3 regions of the Ureibacillus sp. FSL K6-0165 genome follow, and region 2 is predicted to be linked to each of the others. Evidence: riboswitches for the same ligand, from Rfam matches in the RefSeq annotation. Region 2 holds a riboswitch; each other region holds the start of a gene.
The links. A riboswitch is a leader RNA that binds a small molecule or an ion and turns the genes downstream of it on or off. The one in region 2 is predicted to bind thiamine pyrophosphate.
Positions count from the first base shown of each region.

Region 1: it holds a riboswitch for thiamine pyrophosphate, as region 2 does, so the genes downstream of both, thiT (energy-coupled thiamine transporter ThiT) here and NST00_RS04040 (LuxE/PaaK family acyltransferase) in region 2, are expected to answer to the same signal.
Region 3: it holds a riboswitch for thiamine pyrophosphate, as region 2 does, so the genes downstream of both, tenA (thiaminase II) here and NST00_RS04040 (LuxE/PaaK family acyltransferase) in region 2, are expected to answer to the same signal.

Region 1 covers NZ_JBBOQS010000001.1:1,204,969-1,212,205, reverse strand. The annotation lists gene NST00_RS05935 (hypothetical protein) at 2-730, shown strand; gene map (type I methionyl aminopeptidase) at 768-1,520, opposite strand; gene NST00_RS05925 (acyltransferase family protein) at 1,749-2,744, shown strand; gene NST00_RS05920 (transposase) at 2,903-4,258, opposite strand; gene thiT (energy-coupled thiamine transporter ThiT) at 4,394-4,954, opposite strand; TPP riboswitch at 5,050-5,155, opposite strand; gene NST00_RS05910 (AAA family ATPase) at 5,220-7,237, opposite strand, start outside.
Region 2 covers NZ_JBBOQS010000001.1:808,520-815,756, reverse strand. The annotation lists gene NST00_RS04060 (MFS transporter) at 1-475, opposite strand, end outside; gene NST00_RS04055 (FMN-binding negative transcriptional regulator) at 1,104-1,748, opposite strand; gene NST00_RS04050 (GNAT family N-acetyltransferase) at 1,754-2,275, opposite strand; gene NST00_RS04045 (MarR family winged helix-turn-helix transcriptional regulator) at 2,296-2,748, opposite strand; TPP riboswitch at 2,916-3,027, shown strand; gene NST00_RS04040 (LuxE/PaaK family acyltransferase) at 3,081-4,169, shown strand; gene NST00_RS04035 (acyl-CoA reductase) at 4,166-5,605, shown strand; gene NST00_RS04030 (ABC transporter ATP-binding protein) at 5,618-6,367, shown strand; gene NST00_RS04025 (ABC transporter permease) at 6,364-7,113, shown strand; gene NST00_RS04020 (ABC transporter substrate-binding protein) at 7,119-7,237, shown strand, end outside.
Region 3 covers NZ_JBBOQS010000001.1:407,319-414,555, forward strand. The annotation lists gene NST00_RS02045 (ThiF family adenylyltransferase) at 1-573, opposite strand, end outside; gene NST00_RS02050 (thiazole synthase) at 570-1,334, opposite strand; gene thiS (sulfur carrier protein ThiS) at 1,337-1,546, opposite strand; gene tenI (thiazole tautomerase TenI) at 1,543-2,145, opposite strand; gene tenA (thiaminase II) at 2,161-2,847, opposite strand; TPP riboswitch at 2,950-3,055, opposite strand; gene NST00_RS02070 (M23 family metallopeptidase) at 3,299-4,291, opposite strand; gene NST00_RS02075 (hypothetical protein) at 4,454-4,648, opposite strand; gene NST00_RS02080 (NCS1 family transporter) at 4,658-6,166, opposite strand; gene preA (NAD-dependent dihydropyrimidine dehydrogenase subunit PreA) at 6,195-7,237, opposite strand, start outside.

The DNA of each region.
Region 1 (7,237 bases), 400 kb from region 2:
CATGGGTCGAATGATCGTCATTTTTTGTAGCCTTATAGCAGCGACCATCTATACCTTATATTCTTTTTGGCTACCAATCGAAGGAAAATCCACTATAGCAATTATCAATCGCCTACCACTTCTAATATCGCCTTCTACCTATGTATATATATTTTGGTTCTTTCTTTTTATTCTTTTATTTATTTGGGCAATTAATTATTCAAAGGAGCGTAACTCTGAAACCTTTATTTCGCCTATTCAGACAATTTTCTTTTTGCTCGTGATGATCTTCCAAATACTTTCGATATACTTATGGAATAAGGAAGCATTATTCTACTCCTTTATATGCGTTGGAATCCAACTACTGTCCTTATTCGCACTATATCTTACATATCCGATGCAAGGAGAACATCTGAAAAAAAGAATTCCTATTGCTATTTATTTCGGCTGGATTACTTTTATTTTTATTCTCAATACCTGTTATTTACTATTGTATAAAGAATGGCACGGGTTCGGCTTGAGTAATGCTTTATGGGTGGTAATAATATTAACATTTGCCACATTAGTTGCATTGCATTTACGTTATCATCATTATGACACCGCATATCCACTTGTGTTTGTTTGGTCTTTTATAGGAATTGCAATTTCAAACGGATTTGATGAACTATTAGTTACAACTTCATCCCTATTTTTAAGTGGTGTATTAATTGTTGGAGTATTATTTATGAAAAAAAATCCTGTACGTCATTAAACGTTCAGGATTTTTTTTATGAAATAAAAGCGAATGATTATTCATTAATTTGCGTAATAATTATTGGCTTATCTTTTGTCACAATAATTGTATGTTCAACTTGTGCAACGAGTGATTTGTCAGGTGTAATAAATGTCCATCCATCCCCAGCTTCAATAATATGATCTGTCTTTTCAGAAATGAATGGCTCTACCGCAAGAACCATCCCTTCTTTTAAAATAGTTCCATCCCACGCATCATAGTAATTTAATATGTGTTGTGGGTCTTCATGCAAAGAACGCCCTACTCCATGCCCCGTTAAATTCATAATGACTTTTAATCCATGTTCTTTTGCTTCTCGTTCAACAGCTTTCCCAATTTGATTTAATTTAGAGCCTGCTTTTACTTTTGTCATTGCTCGTTCGAAGGCAGATTTAGCAACACGGCAAAGTTTTTCTTTGTCTTCATACCCTTCGCCTACAACAAAAGATATGCCTGTATCGGCAAAATAACCATTTAGTGAGCCTGAAACATCAATGTTGACTAAGTCACCTTCTCGAATGACTTTATTGCCTGGAATACCGTGTGCAACTTCGTGATTGACGCTAATACATGTATATCCTGGGAAATCATATTCACCTTTTGGACCAGAAAGTGCTCCTGCTTCAGCAAACATGCGGCCGGCAATCTCATCCAACTCTTTCGTTGTGATGCCTGGTTTAGTTGCCGCTTTCATCGCTTCTCGAATTTCTGCACAAATGCGCCCAATTTTTTTTAACGCTTCTAATTCTTCTTGTGTTTTTACAATCATGTAAAATTTCCTTTCTTCTATACAATTTCTTTTTATAATATAACATACTCTATAAAATTTTTCGGAAATCCAAGTTTATATTTAGGAATGTACTACACAATATGATATATGATTTTATTCTAGAAATGATAGAATATACAATGAAAATTTATTTATACCTTGGTATTTTAATCATGTTATAATCAAACATTATAAAAAATAAATATAAAAACAATAGGAGTTTTATCATTGCGAATTAAAGAGTGGGATTTATTAAGAGTTATTGCATGTTTATCAATTTTACTATTACATTCAACTACTTTTTATAACCTAGAATCAGGTCTTTCTGAAAATTCAGTAATGGTTCATTATATCCGAATACTTCTATGTTATGCTACACCGACATTTATTTTACTTTCCATCATCATACTTGCAGCAAAATATAAAGATGGAATCCCACAATCGTTTTGGTCAAAACGGCTTCAATTCATTTTACTTCCATATATATTTTGGGCTTTTATTGATGCCCTTGTCATTGAATATAACTACCAAAATGGTCTAATTTGGCAAACCTTTTATAACAATATCGTTCTAGGTGAATTTGTAGGTTGGTTTGTTTTAGTTATTCTTCAATTGTATCTATTGTTTTGGCTAATGATTAAATTTCAATGGCCATCTTTTGTCGTGTTACCTTTATGTGTATTGTTGTATTTTCTGCAGCATCGAATTTTTGATTTACCATATCCATTCTTTCAAGAAAATATGAAGTATGAAAAATTGTATGGAACAGCTTGGTTCGTTTATTTTGTAATCGCATTCATAATCGGTGCAAATTATGAAAAAATTCAGCCACTATTGAAAAAATATCGCATTTTCACTGTAATTTTCACGGCACTATCAGCTCTTTATATTTGGTATGGCTATAAATTCGGAATGGTTGAAATACATTCTAGAAGGATGGATTTGATTCCTTTTGTCGTTGGAATAACAAGCATGATCTTAGCCTATGGACAACTGATTCCATCTTTTAAAATTATTCGAATCATTAGCAAATATGCATTTATGATTTATTTAATTCATTGGAACATATTATCATTAACCGCAAAGTACTTTGTATCATTTTTCAACAATGGTTATCTAGCAATTTTAGCAATGATGATATCAACGCTAATCGTTGCCATTACCATTTCAAAATGCATTTCGTATTTACCTTTTGGGAAATGGATTGTAGGTAAAATTAGATAAACGTATAAAAATTTATCCATAAAAAAGCGAATTAGGAAAACAATATTGTCTCCCAATTCGCTTTTTATTTTAATTCACAATTGAATCAATTTCATAAATCATAGTTTTTCTGAAGTATAGAGTACCCCTATACTAAAAACTTCGTTTTTTTTTTTTAATTATGCAACTTGGTTTTGTTGCTGTAATAAAGCATTGATTCGATCAACTGCTAGTTTGCAGGTATTATAAATTAACGTCACCAGATTGAAATGCATTTTTGCTTTCTTTCCTGTACGATGACGGACATTGTTTAATTGAAAGTATTCCTTTAAATAAGCGTTAACGCGTTCGACTGCTGTACGTTCTTGATAAAGCTGTTTCCATCGTTCTGTCCCACGTGCTGGATAGGTAAATTTACGGATATCTATATCACATTTGATTTTGAAAACTTTTTGGCAAAGGGTGTCTTCTCGTAATGGGCAAGTTGCACATTCCTTTGGACGTGTGAATTTTAATGTATTGTACTTAGCGTCAAAGCTGTCATATTGGTAACTATGTTCACGCACACAGGTTGGACGAAAATGTTCATCGAATCCTATATATTCTCCTTCTCGGCGAACGTTGTAAGGAATCACGACTCGCATGGACTGTGATACGGCTTGACGGTAAATAGGTTCAACATCATAACCAGCATCAAATATAGCTATTGTAAATTGACCGTTTCCTAAGTGATGAAGTTTTTTCAATAATGGAATCGCAGCTTTACAATCACTTAAATTACCTGAGGACATCAAACGAGTGATGATATATTGACTTTTCGTCGAAACAGCTAAATGTGCTTTATAACCAAACCAGAATGTATTTTTTCCTTTACTATTCTTTTTCACACCCCATTTTGGCTCAATCGGTACATCCTTCCAAAGGGTTTCTAATGGGATATCCAGCTGTTCTTTCAGTTCTTTTTCATAGGTTGATTGATTTCCTTTTTTCTCTACTTGTTCGGCTAACCAAACAGCTCGTTCAGCTTTAGTTTTACGACCACGTTTTTTAGGAGTTTTAGGTGCTTTCTTTTCTGATGGTGTGAAAGCATCACGAGCTTCAAAGTGACTCGCATCGATGGCGACATGTTCATCATTTAGAAAGCCTTCCAACATCGCTGTTTTGATGAGTGTATCGTTCATTTTATCTAGCACATCTGATTCACTAATGACTTGAATCATGCGTGAATAAGAGCTTTCAGATGGTACGACATCAGACACAAGGAATCCACAGTCGAAACGAAATAAAGGATCATGGACCAAACGTTTGACTAAATCCTTCATTGTTGGAATTCGTTCGACAATACGAATAATCAGCGATTGAATCATTGCACCATAATTCAATTCACGTGGTGCACCTTTCAATGTCTTTTTAGAAAACAATTGAAAAATAGGTTGAATGTCAATCACACTAAAAATGGCATCATAACGATGGGAACTTTCCATTTCTAATAATTGATGGATGTCAAAAAGAGAAATTTGTTTTACAATAGTCATAGGGTACTCACCTCTTTCGTATGGTTTGTTTGGTTACTTACCATTATAACGAAATTTGGGGAGGTACCCATTTTTTATTGTCTTGAATCCCTTGAAAATCAAGGGGTGAGAATTATGAAATTAACTCAATTGTAATCAATTTTCTTTTTTTATCAATCTTGGGCTTGCAGTAAAGATGAGCACCGCTGCAACTGCAGTTAAAATAATAGCCGGAACCATATATGAACCATTATACCCGATAGAATAAATCCAGGCATTTTGATCGCCTGCATATTCTTTGAAGAAAATAGCTCCTGCAAGTGTATGACAAATAAAGCGCAACAAACCGCCAATAATTGTTCCGATGATAACAAATAATGCAATTTTATTTTTACGATTTCCTGATACTCCATCTAACACTTGTTTACGAACAATTGCCGCAAATCCTACGAAAGTAAATGCAAAAACATAATCAAGCAATGCTTGAGCCCAATGGACAATATAAGGATTAATTGTCATGTTCAATAATCCTACAATCAATCCAGTCATAAGTCCTGCAGATAGTCCCCAACGAATAGCGATTAAAATAATAGGCAGCATAACTAAACTAACGGATCCACCCTGCGCCCAAATAGAAAATTTCAATTGGTCTAACACATAACCAATTGCAGCAAAAATCGCAATTTCAACCATCCATAATAATTTTTGGTTTCTCATTCAATTATCTCCTTTCTCTTCGTTTATAGAACTTGAGAGAAGGATAGAAAACTACAAAATAAAAAAACGTCCGGACAGAGCCGAGACGTCTTTGTTTCGGTTTCTATCCACATCCCTACGCAAGTACTAACTTACAGGTTCTAAGGGTTAGTGCATCCGGCACACTCTCAGCTGACTTCATCAGCACCCCTTGTGGTACAAATCTTATATTCTATTGGGAACAATGTCATTTTATCAAATTATATGAAGATTGCAACCTCATTATTTACTTTAATATAATGGATGTTTTACTATAGCCCTCTTTTAATTTTTCTACTTGTAATATAGCAGGCATTGCCGATTTTAATTCCTCCACATGAGAAATAACCCCTATCATTCGGCCGGATTTTTGTAGTTCAATGAGCGTATCAATTGCTTTCATCAACGATTCTTCATCAAGGGAGCCAAAACCTTCATCAATAAACATTGTTTCGATTTGAACATTTCCTTGGAAGCTTTGAATCACATCCGCCATTCCTAGTGCTAAACTTAACGAAGCATTAAATTTCTCTCCGCCAGATAAAGTTTTTACATCTCTTGCTTGTCCAGTGTATGCATCATATACATCTAATCCTAATCCACTTTGCCTACCGTAGGACTCCAATCGGTCAGAAACTTGTAAATAATATTGACCGTTCGATAAATTTTTCAAACGAAGATTGCTTGCTTCTGTAATGAGCTCTAAATACCCCATTTGTACATAGCGTTCAAAGGAAATTTTTTTGCTGTTGTGTCCACGAAGTAAATTATATAATTCTATGATTTGATTCGATTTTTCTTCCATTTGAAATATATTATTGGCAAGTCTTTCAAGCTTCTCTGCAAAGTCGATGCAATGTTTTTCACAAGCTTTCGAGTAGTTTAATTCATCTAATGCTTTTTCATAATTAAACTGCAACGCTTCCAATTCTTTTTCAGCTTCTGTTAAATCGACCTTTTCTTTATCTTTTAATTTTTCTGCTTCCTCTTTCACTTGCACTTGTAAAAAATGAAGCTCCTTTGAATAATTATCATATTGCATTTGTAAAGCTTCAATTTCCTGTTCTGGACGTCTAGCAAGTAGAAAATCTTCCGTCGATGTAAACCTTGCTAGTAGAAGAGCTGAATGGAAATTTTCCTTTGATTGTTGACATTTTACTTGAATATGTTTCACTTGTTCAGTTATTTGTTTAAATGCCTCTTCATTCATTACAACTTGTTTGTTAGCTTCCTGATACTGCTTTTGGGCTGTTTCCCAAGATTGTTTTAATTGTTGCTTATTGCTGATTGCTTGTTGAAGTGCAACTTGTAATTGGGAAAGGTCTTTAATCTCTTCTGGTATTAATTTTTTTTGTTGCTCTAAAATCGTACTATTCTGCGTGTATTGTTCATGTTTTTCATGATACTGACGTTCGATTTCCTTACGAAAATGAACTAATTGTGCATTTTCATCTTGCAGAATTTTTATTTGTTTTTTATTTAATGTAAGTACTTCTTTTTGACGTTCTTTTTCTTTTATAGCAATATTTATATCTTGTAATTGATGAACATATTTTTGATATTCTTTTAATGGCGCATGATATTGCATTAATTTTTGTTCTATTTCTTGTAATTGATGTCGTTTCGATTCTAATTTCCCTTGAACAGCAAATTTCTTTTGCTGAGCTTCATCTAATGTTGCTTTCAGTTTTTTCAATTCCGTTTGATTAACGGTTTCAGTTGATGCTGTATGTTCGATTCGGTGTACCGTACTACCGCAAACAGGGCAAGGCATTCCAGGCAGGAGACTCTTCGCAAGAATGGCCGCTTGATTATTCAACCATTTTTCCTCTTCCTGAGCATATATATTTTGAACTTCTTCATAGGTAGATGTCGCTTTAAGCCATTCGTTTTCTAGTTTATGGACTTCAGCGTTTACCTCAAAGTATTTTGTGTAGGTATCTACAATTTCTCTTAATAGTCGTTGCTGTTCTAATAGTTCATTCAATGATTCTGTGTCTTCTTCCAGCTTTTCAATCATCTCGCTCAACTGTTGAATAGCCCATTCCTTTTCTTCGATCTGTTTTACTATGTTTTGTAGGCGAGTTTGCAATTGATTTTTTTCATTCAACAGTTTGTCCACGAGCTTTATTTGTTCGTTCATTTGCTCATAAATAGGGACAAGTTTTTCTAATTCATTTACTCGTTCATTCGCTTGTTCCCGTTCTTCCTCTTTCATTGCTTCCATCTTGAACATTTCTTCTGCTTTAGCAAATGTCCATTTTG
Region 2 (7,237 bases):
AGGAGTTAAAGCTATTCTCTAGCGATGTAGAGAGTGCAGAACTAATTGCTGCCCCCAAAGTCAGAGCTACGGTATATACTGAAACCATAAAAGGTACTTGATTAGGAAAATGCTCTTTAATGAAACCAGACAACAGTGGACCTATCAAAGCGATACCGATACCTGCAATTATAGCTGTTGTTACTAGAAATGATACAGAATCTGTGAACAAACGAATAACAGTACCAACTCCAATAATTAAAAGCGATAAGCCGATTACCCGTTCAATTCCCCATTTTCCCCCAGCTTTCACGGCGATTGGAGAAAAAAGACCCATACAAAGCACTGGAATGGCAGTCAACAAACTTGCGACAGCTGCACTCATTCCAAGATCTGTTCTAATGCTCTCTAGTAAAGGGGCGATTGAGTTAATAGCTGGACGTAGATTTAGCGAAGCCATAAATAAAGCGATAATTAATAAGACACTTTTTTTCATCTAATATCCCAACTTTCTTTATGCTTTAATTAGATTCATTCAAAAAAGTACCGTTTCTATAATCTTCACATACTTGTTGAATATCTTCTTATTCATAACGAATGGGCTCCTGCCAAAAACAAGTTCACCATGTCGTTCCCAAGGACCCGATTCGATAATCTTTTGTTGCAAGTTTTGTTTTAAATCCCTCCATTAAATTGTTTTGTTCAACGAAATCCATTATGCCAATGAAGTATGAAAGTGATAAGTAGGCACTTTAATGTGGTTTAGTTTCTTTGAAGATACTATTGGAGATGTAGCAAGGTTAAGACTATAAAATTTAATATTTACTTCCCTCTTTTCTCCGTTCTGGCTTGTATCAAATATTCTGTTAATGTTATTAAATTCTTCCATTTAATTAATAGAAAAGAAGTTGATACTTAACTGGCTTAAATATAATAAAAAAGGAGAATCCTTCTTTTACTTTTGTACATGATGAATGTAATGGATATCCTGAAAGTTTTTTAAAACCTAAAAAAATATAAACCCATGAAATTTTGCAATGTGCAAAACTTCATGGGCTATTTTTCTATTTAGGAGGATTTTGTCCCAGCTCCTCCTCAATTTCTATTCTAATATTCTCATCTTGTTATTCAGATTTTCCTAACTCGCCTTTTTTATTTTTTATTCTTCTTTTCATTACTTTTGCCATTTGTTTAGAGCTTAAATCGCCTTCGCATTCCAATTTTTCAATGATGTTCAGATAATCCTCTTCATTTCGGTTTTGACTTAATTTATAGGCAGCTTGCAATTCTTGAATTTTAATTTTTATTCCAACAATTCCTTTGATTTGTTTTTTTGTTTGAGCAGAAAGATTTTCCCATAATACAGGATTGTTACGATGCCCTTCATATTTTTTTAATAATAAAATAAGATCTTCTTCTAACTCAGTTTCGTTCATAATACTAGCTTTTCCATAAACATGGACAGCTTGATAATTCCAAGTTGGTACATTTTCATGGCTATACCAAGATGATGAGATATATGCGTGTGGACCTTGGTAAATTACAAGCACGTTTTCATTTTGTGATTCAAAGCTTTTCCATTGAGGGTTGTTGATAGCTAAATGTCCCGTTATATAATAATCATCCCCTTGCTTTCGCAACTCCAACGGTAAATGAGTAGCAATTGGTTTATTTTCAAATGTCGAAACAATCGTGCCGAAGGAGTTTTTCTGAATAAAATCAATAATTTCGTCTATATCCGTCACCCTAAAATATTTCGGTATGTACATGTTAATCAACCTTCCAATGTTTTGATCATAATCAAGTCAGTCTGTTCTTCATCGCCCATATGAAAACAGTGAGATCCTTTTTGAACAAATCCCATTTTCTTATAAAAACCAATTGCATTTTCGTTCTTTTCCCAAACCCCAAGCCAAATTTTCTTTTTATTCCATTCCTTTGCAACTTCAATCGCTTTATTTAGCAAGGATTTACCAAGTCCATGCTTCTGAAATTTCTCTCGAATATAAATTCTTTCAATTTCAAGGAATTCATCGCCCATTTTTTCCGTCTGAGCATCATCACTATTGACTTTTAAGTAACCCGCCAATTCATTTTGGTAATAGACAAAGAAAAATTGTGAATGAATATTGGATAGCTCTTTCTCTAATTGTTTTATATTAAATGCCTTTTCTAAATATACTTTCATATTTTCAGGTGAATTTTGATCTTTAAATGTGTAATAAAACGTTTCAATGCCCACTTCTTGTAATGTGTGCAAATCTTCAAGGGTACATGTTTTTATTTTGATTGTCATAGTGAACATCTCTCCTCATATCAATAATTTCGTTTGTTTCCCTTCTTAACGTATTCCCAATCTTTTTCAACATTTTTTCTTACCCGCTGCAAAAGATTGAATAATGTTTCCACTTCTACTTCAGATAATCCTTGTAAAGCTACAGCGTTAGAATGATCATGTTCTCTTATTAAAAACGGATAAACATTATTGCCTTTCTCGGTCGCATAGAGTTTCTTAATTTTTTTATTTTGTGGATCCTCTCGCTTTTCAACAAATCCGTTCATTTCTAGTTTTTTTATTGCGCGTGATGCAGTTGTCCGATCCACTTTGATCATTTCAGCCAACTTTTCTTGAATAATTCCTGGGTTCTCACATATTCGTACAAGGTACAAATACTGACCTTTTGTTAAGTCATATTCTTTAAACTCGATATTACTGATTGAATCTAGTGCTCGTGCTATCATCCCAATTTCACGAAGAACTTCTTTCATAATGAACTCCTTCATTTTTATTGCAAATGCAATATTTTTAATTCATTTTAATCAAACTTTGTTGCATTTGCAACAAAAAATAATTGAATATCTACATAATTTTAGGGTGATAATTCAAAAGAATTTGCAATCTTTCATAAGAATAAGTAGACTTTATATTGAAATTGAATATATTAACCGGGGGCTTGCGGAAGCAGGCTGAGAGTACGACTAATCCGTCGTTGACCGTTTGAACCTGATTTGGGTAATGCCAGCGCAGGGAGTGTAGTAAGTCGAATTATGCACTTTGCTTAGGCAGAGTGCATTTTATTTTGCGGAAAGGGTGAAAACCGATGACTCAGCAACGAGAAATCATAGAGGAACTTTCTCAATTTATCAAAAAGAATCAAGCTTCAGAAGAAGAGTTTAATAGCTTGGCTTTACATATTTTTAATTATCAATACAAACATAATCTCCCCTATCAAACATTTTGCCGCCAAAAAGGAAAGACACCGCGGCTTGTGAAAAATTGGCGAGACATTCCTTATGTGCCGATGAGTGCCTTTAAAGAGGTTCCATTGACATGTTCAGATCCAGAGGCAGCGGTTAGAGTCTTTATGACAAGCGGAACAACCCAAGGAAAACAAGGCAAACACTTTCATTCCACTCTCGAAATCAGAGAACTTTCCATGATTATCAACTTTAAAGAACGGTTTATGAAAGAAACAAATCGCATCCGCATGGGAATTTTGTTTCCAACTGAAGAGAAAATGCCGCACTCATCCTTAGCCCATTATTTAGCTCTTGTCATGAAAGAGTTTGGCACAGAGGACAGCTGCTATTTATTAAAAGAGAACGGCGTACATATTCAAAAAATCATCAGTGAGTTGGAACATGCCGAAAAAACAGGAGAACCATTTGCTTTGCTCGGAGCAAGTTTCAGTTTTGTTCATTTGTTTGAGGAATTGGAGCGTTTAGGAAAAACGTTTAATCTGCCGAAGGGAAGCAAAATTCTTGATACTGGTGGTTATAAAAATAAATCAAAGGAATTGGATTTAAATGAATTTTATCAGTTGCTTGAAAGATATTTCGGTGTAGATAGAAGCAATTGTATTAATATGTACGGCATAACAGAGCTAAGCACGCAATTTTATGATGATGGCAATGAGGTCGTTCCATCTATAAAAACTGGACCTAGTTGGATTCGTACGAGAGTCATCAATCCGTTAACAGGTGAAGAGGTTCCAGAAGGAGAACGTGGTGTTTTAGTTCATTATGATTTAGCGAACTTTAATTCCGTAATGGCGGTTGCTACTGAAGATGTAGGAATGGCGGTTGATGAAGGATTTTATCTGTTCGGTAGAGTTCAAGGTGCCGAGGCAAGGGGATGCTCGCTAGCGGTAGAAGAGTTTATTCAATTGGCGAAAGGAACAGCAAAATGAGAATAACAGCTGGATATATTCCAAATATCGCAGAAACGAAATTTGATAAGAAAATCCTGAAGTTTCAGGATTTAGAAGTGGAACTGCCTCTCCTTACATTAGAGCAAATGCAGAGGGTCATTGACACGGTGAAAAGAGAAAGTGCGGAAATCTTAAAATCACTGTCGGTATCAACAGTAGTGGACATCATCGGTTATGTAACGGAACAATTTTTGGACCGCAGTTCATCTTATCGACAGCAGGCGGAAAAGTTGCTTCCGATTGTCACCGGCTATGATGAGGAGGTAATTCGCCTTGGTCTTACATCTTTTTTAAAAACATTTCGCAAGCACGAACTCCAGCGTTTCCTAGTAGAAGATTTAGGAAATCCATTATTATTAGATCATTTTCAGCCGCGCGCAAAAGGTGGTTTTTCAAAAGCAATTGGACCAGAACTCATTACCCATGTATGGGCAGGGAATGTTCCAGCACTGCCTATTTGGAGTTTCGTATCTGGTCTGCTAGTAAAAGCAGGAAATATCGGAAAAGTTTCAAGTTCTGAACCTCTTTTTGCCGGCTGGTTTGCAAAAGCCTTAGCAGAGGCCGAGCCGAGTCTTGCCAATTGCTTTGCAGTTGTGTGGTGGAAAGGCGGCGATGAAAAGCGAGAGAAGATGATATTTGAAAAGTCGAATCTCGTTATCGGATACGGTAACAACGAAACGCTGCAAGCTTTAAAAAAACAAGTTCCCATTACTACTCGCTTTTTACCTTTTGGTCATAAAGTAAGCTTTGGCATCATTTCAAAATCTGCCTTAGATGCGCACAAAGCATGGCGAATTGCTCATCAAGCCGCACTTGATGTCATTCGTTACGATCAGCAAGGTTGTTACTCACCGCACTTATTTTATGTGCAAAAAGGCGGAAAAGTATCGCCAGTGGAATTTGCCCGCTTGATTGCGGGGGAGCTAGAAAACTTCGAAAAGCGTTATCCAAGGCGTAAGCTTTCCATGGAAGAATCAGTTGCCCTTGCTTCATGGCGGCAAAAGGAAGAAATGAGCACTTTTACAGAAACAGGAAAAGAAGTGCTTGGAACTTCCACACATCAATGGACGGTTGTTTTTGAAGAAGAGGAAAAAGTTTTTACGGCAAGCCCGTTGAATCGAGTTATTCGGGTTATTTCTTTTGAAAAATTAGAAGACATTCTGCCATACATCAAGCCATACCGCTCATTTCTTCAAACGATTGGTATGGCCGCAACCCCTAAAGAACTTTTCCACTGGGCAGAGTTGTTGGCTAACGTTGGCGTAACACGAATCACAGCACTAGGAAAAATGACTTCCCCTGAAGCAGGTTGGCATCATGATGGACGCTTCAATCTAATGGATTTAATTCAAATGGTAGACATCGAATCATCGGCAATAGTGGATAGTGAACAATTTGCTCCTTATGTTGATTAGGAGGTTTTTAATATGAGTTTTTTGGTAATGGAGGATGTAACGTACAGTTACGAACAAGGAAAAAATCAAATTTTACGTGGGATTAGCTGGGAAATCAATAAAGGAGAGTTTCATTGTCTGCTTGGAAAAAGTGGCTGCGGAAAAACGACCTTATTAAAGCTTGCTGCTGGCCTGCTTTCATCTGAGAATGGAAGCATTCGCCTGCAAGGAAAGGAAGTAATCAAACCTTTACCTAATTGTAGTTTTGTCTTTCAAACTCCAACTCTATTGGAATGGAAAACAGTTATTGAAAATGTGCTTCTCCCTATTAAATTGAAACGGAAAATCAGAAGTGAGGATATGGAGCAGGCAATGGAATACTTAGAGCTTGTTGGGTTAGCCTCTTATCGAGATTGTTACCCTTTACAGCTTTCCGGTGGACAACAAAGCCGGGTCGCTCTTGCAAGAGCCTTAATGCAAAAGCCTTCTTTATTATTTTTGGACGAGCCTTTTGCAGCATTAGATGCCATTACAAGAGAAGAACTGCAAGATGATCTTTTAAGAATGTGCTATATGCATAATATTACTGTGCTCTTTATTACCCATGATATTGCGGAAGCTGTATATTTATCCGATAGAGTTGCTGTCATGGCACATGGAGAAATTGTCTATCAAACCCCCATCATGCTTGAACGCCCACGTAGAATGGAAATGAGATATGAGCCTTATTTTAACGAACTATGTTTCACGTTACGTCAAGTGATGAATGGTGAACGCTTATGAAAAAAACATCCGTTTATTCATTCTTATTATTCATTTTTTTACTAGTTATTTGGGAAGTAACATCCAAGTCCTATTCCGAACTTGTATTACCAGCTCCTTCTGTAATAGTACTCACCCTTGTTGATGGACTTTTAAGCGGCTATTTTACACAGCATATTCAGCGGACTGCCGCTGAGGTAATTCTTGGTCTCTTTTTTGGTGGTGTAGCTGGATTTACGGTAGGAGTTCTAATGGGAGAAGTGGCCTTTTTACGTAAGCTTCTGTTTCCTTATATTATAGCGAGTCAAGCAGTTCCCAAGCTGGCATTGGCTCCGTTATTTATTCTTTGGTTTGGCTTCGGCATGACGTCCAAAGTTGTTATTACTGCGCTTGTATGCTTTTTCCCATTGCTTGAAAATACAGTAACAGCTATTCAGTTAAGCGATATACAAAAGCAGGAACTATTTAAAATGCTTGGTGCAACACGGCTACAAACATTAATTCACTTAAAAATTCCTTCTGGTATGCTGGGCATTTTAGCTGGACTTCGTGTTTCGGTTGTCCTTGCAATTGTGGGGGCGGTTGTCGGAGAATTTATCGGCGGCAGTGAAGGACTAGGGGCGCTTATTATCGCAACCCAAGCAATGATGGATACCGCCCTTATGTTTGCCACATTAATTTTATTAACAATTTTCGGTATGATTCTTTACTTAACTGTATCTTGGCTTGAAAAAATGTGGATGAAAAGATTGAAGAAGGAGATATGAAAGATATGAAGTTGAAACATATAATCATCGCATTTCTTTTATTACTTCTAACAGCATGCGGTTCAAAAGAGGAAGGCTCGAATGAAAAAGAATCATTTGCACAGCTGACAGTTGCACTCTGGAG
Region 3 (7,237 bases), 400 kb from region 2:
TTGCACCGCTGGACTAATGACTCCAACGGTATCACAAGTCATACCATCGGATGGAATCACTTGAAGCAAACAATTATAACACGGTGTTTGTTTTGGCACGATCGAAACGCTCATACCATAACTTCTTACAACCGCACCGTGAATCCATGGTATGCCGTGTTTCATGGCAACATCATTGATGAAAAATCTCGTTTCAAAATTATCTGTTCCATCAATGATGAGGTCCACATCTTTTACCATCTCTTCTAATTCAATTGAAAAATCCCCAACAATCCCTTCAATTTGAATGGTTGAATTGATTGTTTGTAGATGTTTTTGTGCAGCAACAGCTTTCGGAATTTTATTTTTTGCATCTTCTTCCGTATAAAGTTGTTGACGACCGAGATTCGTCAAGTCGACGTAATCCCGGTCAATGATAGTGATTTTACCGATGCCAGCTCGAGCTAACATCTCAGCATTCGCGCAACCTAGTGCCCCTGCACCAACAATGAGTACATGGCCTTTCAGTAATTTTTTCTGTCCCTCCTCACCAATCGGAGAAAACAAAATTTGTCGCGAATATCGCTCCATTATGAAAGAATCCCTTCTGTTGGACTGGAGGCAACAGCATAGCGCTTTTTCGGAATTCTTCCTGCTTCATATCCAAGTCTTCCAGCTTCAATAGCGAGTTTCATTGCTTTTGCCATTTTAACTGGATCTTTTGCACCTGACACCGCTGAATTTAATAAAATGCCATCTGCACCTAACTCCATTGCAATCGCACAATCTGCTGGGGAACCAATTCCTGCATCGACAATGACAGGAATATTTGCCTGTTCAATGATTAATGAAAGATTTAATGGATTGATAATACCCTGTCCAGAACCAATAGGAGAAGCTCCTGGCATGATAGCATGAACTCCCAATTCCTCCAGCTTCTTCGCTAACACTACATCATCAGAAGTGTAAGGAAGGACAATAAATCCTTCTTCTAATAACATTTCTGATGCTCTTAATGTTTCAATAGGATCAGGGAGAAGAGTTTTATCATCCCCAATGACTTCGACTTTCACCATGTCACATAACCCTGAAGCTTTTGCGAGTTTCGCAATTCTCACTGCTTCTTCCGCTGTTTTGGCTCCTGCCGTATTCGGTAAAAGCGTGTATTTGGAAAGATCCAACATTTCTAAAAAGTTCGGTTGGGATGGTTCATAAATATTCATTCTTCTGACCGCAAAAGTTAAAATCTCTGCTCCAGATGCTTCTACCGCTTCCTTTTGAATCTCAAAATTCGGAAATTTCCCTGTACCTAACAACAATCTTGATTGAAAAACTTTATCTGCAATTTTTAACATGTTTATCCCCCTCCAACAAAATGAACAATTTCAATTTTGTCGCCATCATTCACTAGCTGCTTGCTGTACTGTTCTTTCAATACAATTTCGCCATTCTGTTCAACCACGACTATGCGATCTTGTAATTTATAAAACTTCAACAAATCTTCAACACTTTGAATACTACTTTGCACTTCTGTTTTTCGGCCATTAATGTAAAGATGCAACTTCATCCCCCTTTTTGAACAATATTTTTTAAATGGATTGCGGCTTCCTTTGGTTGACTCGATGAGAAAATGGTAGACATCACCGCAATGCCATGCACTTTTTTCTCCAGCACTTGTTCAACGTTGTCTGGCGTAATTCCACCAATCGCTATCACGGGAATCTGCAATTGTTCAACGATTTTACCTAGGGCATTCGTTCCTCTACCTGCCAATCCTTTTTTGCTGTCCGTTTCAAATACATGACCGAAAAGACAATAATCTGCCCTCGCTTCTTCAGCAGTTTTTGCTTCCTCAACGGAATGCACACTAACCCCAACTCTCATATATGGGTACGCCGTTTTTACTTTTGCTGCCGGAAGACTGTTTGCTGGAAGATGTACGTTCCGTATACCCGTAAGTAGGGCTATATCAAGCCTGTCGTTAATAACAAGCCTTTCTTTCTCCACCCCTGCATAAATAAGTTCTTCTACTAGCGCAACGATTTCTGCGGGCACTTTACTTTTCTCGCGTATATGAATGTAATCAACAACATCGGCAATGGATGTAATAATCTCTTTCAGCTCTTTAATTGATTTTTTTCCATCAGTTATGGCATGCAGTTCCAATACATTGACTTCCTTTCATGCATTGACTTTTTCATCAGTCGGCCACATTTGCCTGTTGTATGCCATGTCCCAAAACATGTATTCAAATCGTGTTGTATTTAAGAAGATTTCTTCTAGTCGTAAAAGTTCAGATTCCGGTTTTCCTTCTGCCAATTGATTAAGCAAATCGAGATTCCATTGCGCTGATTGGCCAAACTCTTCGGAACTGTACATTTTTACCCAGTCTCCATATAATCCGTGTTCTTTAGCACCCTCGATTTCAGCAAGTTCACATCCAATTTCCCAGTAGCTCCATGCACAAGCTAAATGAGCAGCTGCAAGTTCAGCGATAGAACCATTTTGTGCAACAGCTAACATATAGTGCGTATATGCAAGCGTTACCGGAGACGGTTTTGCCTCTTCCAGCTCTTTTTCCGTTATGCCAAAACGACTCGCATATTTTCTGTGCAACGCCATTTCTCCATTCATTGTGTAATAAAGCAGGTTGGCAAACACCGTCATCACTTCAAGATTTGGCGCTTTCACCGCACCTAAAGCAAACAATTTGGAATAATCGATTAAGTATAAATAGTCTTGAATCATATAAAAACGGAATTTGTCAGGGTCCAATGTGCCTGCACCTAACTCTTTCACAAACGGATGTTCATGGTTTTTTCTCCAAGTTGACCAATACTTTTCAAAGAGTCGGTCAGTAAATTTCATCATTTCTCCCTCCCTTTCAATTCACCATTAAAAAAAGCCACTTCAAATTGAAGTGGCTTAAAACTCGAAATGAATGCAAAAAGATATAAAAATAGATAATACGAGTCCCAACAACCACTTCCCTTCGCTAGCATTACCTAGTGCAGGTTCAAAGGGTTGAGGCAATGCCTCTCTCAGCTAAAATGAATTAGCACCCCTAGTGATTTATAATGCTTTATTAAATTACAATCATTGTTACATGAACTCATAAAATTTTCAATAAGTTAAAATGAATATAAATTTTGGTATTTTATTCCAACTATATATAACTTTCTACTTCCCAGTGTCTCATTGAAAAGCATAATCTTTTTTAGCAGACTGGATATTCTTCAAATACTTTTAGCTAAAAATGTTTGCGGCTTCTACCATAAAATAAAGTTGCTCTAGCGATTTTTCGCTAAAGCAACTCTTGTTATTTTTGTCCCTTCTTTGTTTGTTTTTCCCATTGCAAAAGGTGTGGATATGGGTCAAATGCCCATTCTGTACGGCCATTAAATTTATACATTCCGTAATGTAAATGTGGAGGGAATTTTCCACTCGTTCCTTCTTTACCATATCCAGAACTTCCTACGGCGCCAAGAATTGTTCCCGGTTCTACAATATCTCCAACTTTCAAATCTTTATTGAAATATGCTAAATGTGCGTAATAATGATACGTATTATGATTATCCCGAATGCCAACTCGCCAACCGCCAAATTGATTCCATCCCATCACTTCTACAACACCATAAGAAGTTGACAGAACAGGCGTGCCATAGCCTGCAAAAATATCCGTTCCTTCATGTATACGTCTTCCGCCCCATCCCCTGCTAGCACCCCAAGTTCCTTTATAGCTGTAATTATAGCCTCGAACTGGGAGGGGAAAAATATGCTTGTCTAACTCAATAGAATTGAAATGTTTATAAAGTATTTGAATGGTTATAATTTGATTGATAATTTTTTCATCTTTGTAATACTCCCATAAGGCAGTTTTAAAATCCTCTTCTGACGGGCCAAATTCGCTTAAATACGTTGCCATTGTATAAAGAATATCTTGGTCATGATTTCGATCTGCCTTGCCATCTCCGTTTCCATCAAGACCTTTCCCCCCAAAATATCCAATTGAAAAAGGTGAAGTATCTTCCTCATTTGGATTCAATTCTCCAACCCAAAATTCAGGAGAAAACTGAATCGCGATGATACTCTCACGCTTCGGAATATCCTTCCGTACTTCTTGGATATTTCTTTCATATTGATCGACCGCCGCCAAACGATACCATGGGACAAATGGCGTTTCGTAGCTTTTGTACAAATTCATTCTTTCCTGATAAACATTTTCCTTCGTTTCTTTTGCATTTACGTAAGTCGGAAATATATAAAAGCATACAATCGCCAAACATAAGGGGAGAAATATTTTTCGAACCAAAACGAATCCTCCTTTCTTCATTAGAATATCCCGAATTTTTTAAACCATGAGTGATTTTCCTATGACAATAAAGTCCATTATTTTACATACCAATTTCCTTTATGTAGGAGAGTTTTATGCAAATAAAAAAGTGCTTAACAACACATGTTAAGCACGAAAGAATCAAGCATGTATCAACTTTGTAACTATTAATTTTCTAGCATTTGGAGTTGTAAGTATTATTTCTTCATCACTATTTGAAAATTTTACAACTGTACCATCTAAGTTTTCGTAAATTTTTTCTATTTTTAATCCCTTTTCTAAATACTTTTCAATAATTTCTTTTTCTTTAAGAAACTCCTTATATTCTTCAGACATCAAATCACCTCATTCTATGTTTTTCGATGGGATGACTTGCTCGGTTGCCTCCACCTCTAGCTCTCCAAAGATCACTTCTACATCCGTCTCTGTACCATCAATCATCCAGTCCCTACCAGCTGTAATTCCTAAATATTTGGAATCATCTGGATCTACTATTTCAGCTTGAGGATATTTTTTAAACCACCAATATTTTGCAAGAATATAATAAATAACCGCACCTGCTACCAATCCTACAATTGAAGAATAGGTCGGTAATAAATTGGCAATAATTCCCCCAATAATCCATGCAAGCATTCCTGCCCAGTTAATTCCGTTAGCATAACGATATTGACCATCTACTTCATATAAATCTTTAACATTCACTCTTCTTTTACGAAGGATATAATAATCTGCAAACAATACACCAACAATCGATGTTAAAATACCGCCAATGATAAGCAATACCTGAGTAAGAATATCAAACAGATTCCATGGTTGGGCTAATATACCGATGATGCCGGCAATGATTACTCCAACCCAGAAAGGCACTTTTGGTCCACCAATATTTGAAAATATCGTTGCTGCCGGAATAACATTTGCTGACGTATTCGTTGACCATTGGGCGAGAATAATCATCAGTAGCAAGATAACTAAGATGAATCCACTTGCTGCTTCTTGTAAAGCCACAATTGGATCACCCGTACCAACCGCGGCATAACAAACTGCACCTATCATAATCATTAATGTGTTAAAAATCGGCATCACAATGATGGAACCTACTAATTGCGTTTTATTGCGCTTAAACCAATTTCGCTCATTTTTTGGAGCTTTAAAGAATCTGGATAATGAAGGCATATCTGCTGCGAGCGTTGCCCAGAATCCCATATTGGCCATTACAATAACCATGAAGGCAGTAAAAGCAGCAACACCTGTTGCAGGTGATTCAACCCAAGTCCAAATATCTTTTCCTTGCACGCTTGCTTTATCTGCTAAGGAAATATACATCCAAATGGAAATGAGTATGATGATTGGTGCAGCAAAATCCGCAAATCGTTCAATGGATTTAATTCCTAAAGACACATTGATTAATTGGAATGTAGCAAATAGAATAAAGCAAATAAACCATTGATCAAATCCAAATAATATGTTTAAAATCCCGTTTATTGCCGAAGCACCAAAGTATGTGTTAATTCCAAACCAACATGAAGCGGTAATCCCACGAACTGCTGAAGGGATATGAGTACCAATTGTTCCAAATGGAGCCCGCATATAAACGGGGAAAGAAAGCCCATGTTCAACGCCAATATCCCCAATAATCGTCATTAAAATTCCGATCGCAACAGAACCAATAATCGTTGCGAGAATGACCATTGGAAGCGGCAAATTAACAATCCCTGCCGCTCCAATGGCAAATGCCGCAAGTACAATGGCCATACCTACCCAAATAACAGCGAATCCGAACGGACTAATGTTCCTCTTTGCATGCGTTATCGGAAGCAAATCAGGAGACTTTAAGTAATTACTCTTTTTATGCAAAATTTCCTCTCCCTGTTTTCAGAATGAATTATTCACTAGATACATTGGCCATAGAGTATTTTGCAATTGCCGCTTGACGCTCGTTCCAAGTCATCTTCGGTAATCGGTCTTTCACTTCAACCATTTCAATTGCGCCATCCACCGGACAAACAATCGAACATAAATTACATCCTACACAATCTTCTTCTCGTACTTTTAAAATCGGATTACCATTCTCATCATTCAATCTTTCAATACATTGATGAGAAGTGTCTTCACAAGCGATGTAACACTTGTTACAGTTAATGCACACATCGTTGTTAATTTTTGCAACTACTTTATAGTTAAGATCCAAATCTCCCCAATTGGAATATTTCGGAACTGCTTTTCCGACAATATCCATCACAGAAGAAATTCCTTTTTCATCGAGATAGTTATTAAGACCATCAATCATATCTTCTACGATACTAAATCCATGATGCATCGCCGCTGTACATACTTGAACACCTGTAGCCCCCATCAGCATAAACTCCACTGCATCACGCCAATTGGAAATGCCTCCAATTCCAGAAATCGGAACATTGATATAAGGACTTCTTGCACATTCTGCCACCATATTGAGCGCTATTGGTTTGACAGCTGGACCACAATATCCTCCATGCGTTCCTTTTCCTGCAACATGAGGTATCGTGTTCCATGTATCTAAATCAACACCCATTAAACTATTAATTGTGTTGATCATACTAATTGCATCTGCACCGCCTCTAGTCGCAGCTTCTGCTGTTGCTGTAATATCTGTAATGTTTGGCGTCAGCTTTACAATAACAGGTGTTTTTGCAACTTCTTTAACCCAATAAGTTTGTTTTTCAACAAGCTCTGGAACTTGACCAGAGGCGCTTCCCATTCCTCGCTCTGCCATACCGTGTGGACATCCGAAATTCAACTCTAGCCCGTCTACGCCCACATCTTCAACCCGTTTCACAATCTCATGCCATTTCTCTCGTTTTGGTTCCATCATTAAGGATGCAATAACAGCATGATTAGGAAACTTCTTTTTCGTTTCATAGATTTCTTTCAAATTCACTTCGATAG